Regions from separate parts of the Vibrio sp. F13 genome, predicted to be linked through region 1. Evidence: riboswitches for the same ligand, from Rfam matches in the RefSeq annotation. Region 1 holds a riboswitch; the other holds the start of a gene.

What was found. A riboswitch is a leader RNA that binds a small molecule or an ion and turns the genes downstream of it on or off. The one in region 1 is predicted to bind cyclic di-GMP.
Region 2: another riboswitch for cyclic di-GMP. It lies ahead of gbpA (N-acetylglucosamine-binding protein GbpA); the one in region 1 lies ahead of LMH68_RS13330 (TfoX/Sxy family DNA transformation protein).

Annotation. Positions count from the first base shown of each region.
Region 1 covers NZ_CP170175.1:2,881,443-2,883,916, forward strand. The annotation lists gene LMH68_RS13325 (TVP38/TMEM64 family protein) at 1-514, opposite strand, end outside; gene LMH68_RS13330 (TfoX/Sxy family DNA transformation protein) at 649-1,239, opposite strand; cyclic di-GMP riboswitch class I at 1,367-1,452, opposite strand; gene purR (HTH-type transcriptional repressor PurR) at 1,623-2,474, opposite strand, start outside.
Region 2 covers NZ_CP170176.1:833,280-835,753, forward strand. The annotation lists gene gbpA (N-acetylglucosamine-binding protein GbpA) at 1-951, opposite strand, end outside; cyclic di-GMP riboswitch class I at 1,024-1,113, opposite strand; gene LMH68_RS18735 (hypothetical protein) at 1,437-1,790, shown strand; gene LMH68_RS18740 (DUF3313 domain-containing protein) at 1,891-2,474, shown strand, end outside.

The DNA of each region.
Region 1 (2,474 bases):
GTAACATCCCGATTTGACTCGTAATGTAGTAACGACTCACTGACATCGGTGTTAGACCCATCAATAGGTTGATAAGGAAAAATGGGAATACAGGAATCAGACGCAGAGAAAACAGGTAAAATGCGCCGTCTTTTTCAACCCCCTTGTTAATCGTCGCCAATTTGTCACCAAACTTGGTTTGAATCCAGTCACGCAACAGGTAACGGCTACTTAAGAAAGCTAAGGTCGCACCGATCGCACTTGCGAAAGATACCAGTAGCAAGCTGTTCCAGAAGCCAAATAGCGCGGCCCCTAATAAGGTTACAACAGCGGCACCAGGAATGGAGAAAGCCGTAATCATGACATACGCGACAAAATAGATAGCGGCAGCCGCAATAAAGTTGCTGTCAATGTAGTCATTTAACACAGCTTGTTGGGCCTTAGCATTTTCAAGCGTTAAGTACTGGCCGAAATTGATGCCTAACAAGACGATGGTTACGACCAACACAATACCCAATATCATTTTCTTACTCATTGATACTTCCTCTAAATTTTCAATGCATACCGATAGTATAGATAGACAGGCAAAGCATAGATTAACTTTCACCAGATATAAAAAAAGCCGCAGTAAATGCGGCTTAGTTATGTATATAGATTGCACTGACAATGTTAATTGACGCGATTGATAAGCTCTTCGCGACGCTGCTGCGGTATAACAGACCAATGTGTACCATTAATCGCGCCTTCTAGCGCCCAAAGTAGTTCAATACTGACAGAAGACGCATGCGATTCTTTGATGGCGTTAAATGCGTTTACAGAGCCAGATTCATATAAACGTTCTACAGAATCGATCCCTGCCTTTTTCAACATACGCTCGGTAGCGAGTCGAAGATTAGGCAGATCTTTGAGTCGGGTCGGCTTAGCAGAAGACTGCTCAGCTTTTTCTTCTTTAGCAAAACCTAGAGACGTGGTTGCAAGCTGCAAGATTTTCTCTTGGTCTTGCCAGAGGCCTTCAGGTAAAGCGAAATATTTAGTAACGACAGGGAAACCACGTTTTTTGTAGACGTACGGTTGAAACCCTTGTTGTTCGAATTGTTTAGTTGTGCCTTTGTCTGCGCGTATGTGCAACTGGTCATTTACAACCAGAGCAAACATAGTGTCATCAGCAAAAAGACCGAAGCCACCAAACATTGAGCGTGATTTTATTTTTCCTAGGGACTCAAATAACTTCATCGAGTCCTTTAGTATCGGTTTATCCATGTTATTTATCTCGGTGTATTTGAACTACGCCACCAAATAAGCAGGTCCGAGAGATTAGCAAAATGTTGCAATTAAATTGTCAATAAGCCGTAAATTACTAAATTATTAGTAGTTACTGCATTTTGCCATCGGTAACCCCGCTACCATACCAACGAGTGGTTTAGGCCGGAAGCTTTGCGTCTCACTCTTTCGAGTGGTTTGCCCTGTGCGTGACTGATTGAATAGAATAAAGTTTTTGTTGAATGAAGCTCACACTTGATATTTCAAAATGTGATACTGCTTCAATTAATGATCTTTCATTTATGCATAAGGGTTCATTATAGTTGCTGATAAAAAAAGCGCACCTAAAGGTGCGCTTGATGAAATTAAACTCGAATTATCAATTAATTTAACGTCTTAACTGTACTTCGTTCAACAATTTCAGGGTGCATTTCGAAGACGCGTTTTTCGTGGTCTTTGTCTTTGATGCGCTCCAATAGAATTTCGAATGCATTCTTACCAACACGACGTTTTGGTTGGTGAACTGTCGTTAACGGCGGAGAGAAGTATTCAGCGAGTTCGATGTTGTCGTAACCGATCACTGAGATATCTTCAGGAATGCGGATGCCTTTTTCTTGCAGTCGGCTCATTAAGCCGAGTGCCATTGTGTCGTTAAAGCAGAATACCGCCGTTGGACGATCTTCCATCTCAACGATTTGTTCTGCAGCAAGAACAGCCGTATCACACTCGAAGTTGCCTTCGATGATCATATTGTCATCTGCAGAAATTTTAGCTTCGTTAAGTGCGCGCTTGTAACCGGCAATACGTTCAACACATGCTGCTTTGTCTAAGTGGCCACTTAAACATGCAATCTTAGAGTGACCGCGTTCAATAAGGTATTTGGTCGCTAGGTAGCCACCTTCTTCAGAGTTATCGATGATCTTATCAGCTTGAGAACTCTCTGGGCCCCAGTCCATAATAACTTTAGGGATGTCAGCGTGACGGTCTAACATCTCTCTTAGTTCTTCAGTTAGGTCAGAACACATAACTAAGATGCCATCTACACGTTTCTCTGCAAGCATTCGAATGTAGTCACGTTGCTTCTCATAGATACCGCCCGTATTACACAGGATCAAAGTGTAACCTTGACGGTAGCAGTAGCTCTCAACACCATCGATAACTTCAGAGAAGAATAGATTAGTTGATTGAGTCACTAGCATGCCGATGGTGCGTGTTGTATTACACTTCAAGCTACG
Region 2 (2,474 bases), on a different replicon from region 1:
GGGTTCTGGAGTATCAATCTTGTAGCCGATTTCGACACTGTTAAAGCCAGAGCCTGCTTTTAGATAAACAGGATTCGTGCCGTAAACGGGTGCGAAATCGCCTTGGTCATTCAATTGACCTGCTTTGATTTGCGTCTGCTCTTGGTTGATCTTAGAAGCAAGCGCGTAAGACCAGTTATTGGCTTTGCCTTGTTCAGAAGTTTCAATCACAAGCTCAGTGCTGTATGAAGCGTTCTCACCAGACTGGTCGAATACACGCGTATAAACAGCGTCACCAACATTCAGGTCTTGTGTCGGGTTGATTTGACCACCTTGATCCCAATCAGGAATGATAGGGCCGTCACCATCAAATTTCACGTCGATAACGTTGTAGAAAGCCGCTGCAGTGTCACCTACATCCCATACGGCAAGGATCACTTGATAACCTTCACGCTCTGGCACATTACACAAGTGACTGACTTGCATCGGTGGCTGTTCCATATTGCCTTCAACAACACAGAATGGCGTTAAGTCAAAAGAGCTGCGAGCCAACGGCTGGTTTGGATTCCAGTCGGGTTGAGTAATGTAATATTTCCAATCGCGAGTCTTGTGGTTAGCTGTGAATGTCCACTCGAAGTATTGAGAACCAGACTTGATAGGGCGTTTAACCCAGCGGTCTGCCTTTTGTTCGTCTAGTGCTGCTGCTAAAGAAGATTGCGCACTGGCGATTTTTCCATCAGCAGGGCCAACTTCTGGGAAGCCTTCAGGGCCTTCTACACTTTGTGGTTCGTATTGGATACCACCACAGTTGGTGTTTTTCTCTTGCGTATCACTCGCAGGGAACTTACATAGGGCAACACGGCTCTCAGCTACGCCATTGTTGTATGCCGAGACATAACCGTGACCGAAGCTTGCACCGCTTACGCTAAGAAGCGATAGCGCGATGAGTGATTTTTTTTGGAGTTGTTTCATTATTTGTCCTTACTGTATTTGGCCGACAAAAAAGAGAACACCCCGGCATGCATTTACACTTAAATTCTATTAAGTGGCGGCCCCGCTATCATAGACAGAATATTTGTCGACAGACCGGTGGCTTTGCGTCTTATTCTTTCAAATAGTTTGCCAGAAGTGCGTTTGAGCAATCGAAATGTAGCCAACCAGTTTTATAAATGCGAATCAATCGATTGAAATGTGGAATGCCAATCTCGAACTTTTAATTCTTGATACAAATTAACTTGCTATATGTTTAGTTCGTTAACGTATAAATTATTGATATAAATAAAGAAAGCATTTGCTCTAATCGTTTTAGTGAATGAATTTGGGTTGTTTCGCTTCGCTCTGTACAACAATTGTGCGCATATCAAAACCAAACCTTTGGTTTCCACTAACCGAACCCTGACACGCCATGTATGAAAAAACGGACAATTGATTGGTATGAATTATATAAAGGAGCCGGTATGGAATTCACAGAACTAGACAGAGACGCGTTGTATCAAACGTGGATGTCACAAAAATCGAGAATGCGAATTACGCAGATGGAGTTTTCAAAAAAGCTAGGCATGAACCAGCTTGATTTCTCAAGAGTGCTAAGAGGGGAGACGCCATTAACGATGTCTTTCATTAGTCACTTTTGTCGTTTACTTCATTTGGAACCAAGGAATGTATTCCCCTCGCTGAAAGAGGGCAATGAGTCTGGGCCTAAAGTGGTCTACCTGAAAAGTAGAATGAGTGTTGATGGTGAGATCCAAAATGCTTATATCGAAGGAAATCAGGTAATTGTAGAGTACGCACACACTGTTCAACATGATTAATTTTAGAGTTAGCTCTGATTTTTAACCCCCTTTTTCTACAACCTTTTCACATAGGGTATGTCATACTTAATTAGATTCCTTAATTTTGACTAAGTGCGTTATGAACCCTTTAAAAGTCCTTTTGCTTGTTGCAACCAGCATTTTCTTGCTTGGTTGTGCAGGCGGCCCAATTAGAACCGCTACTAAATTTACCAGCTACGAAGATTTTCAGGCTGGGCCTGACGGAGGCGTCGACTTGGTTTGGGCAAGGGTTGGGCTACGTGACGCGCAGCGTTTGAAATCCAAGTTAGATGACTACGATTCTGTAGTGATCGACCAAATTTTTGTTTTAGCAGAAGAAGGTTCGTTGGATCAGGAAGAGATTCAGGAACTCACTGAGCACATGGTTGCGCGCTTGGAAGATAAAATATCGCCTCATAAAACGATTGTCGATGAACCGACAGGAAAAACGCTCCGCTTGAGTATCGCTCTGAGTAACGTTGAAACGCCCAATCCGATCTTAGCTGTAACGAGCAGCGTTCTGCCGTTTGGCCTTGCGATGTCAACCATATCTAAGGTCACGACTGGTGAGCACACCAATGTTGGGAGTGCGAGTGTAGAGTTATTGGTCAGTGATGCTCAAGAGGGCACACTACTGTTTGCAGCCATCGACCGTGAAGCGGGTAACAAAGATTTTTCAACCAT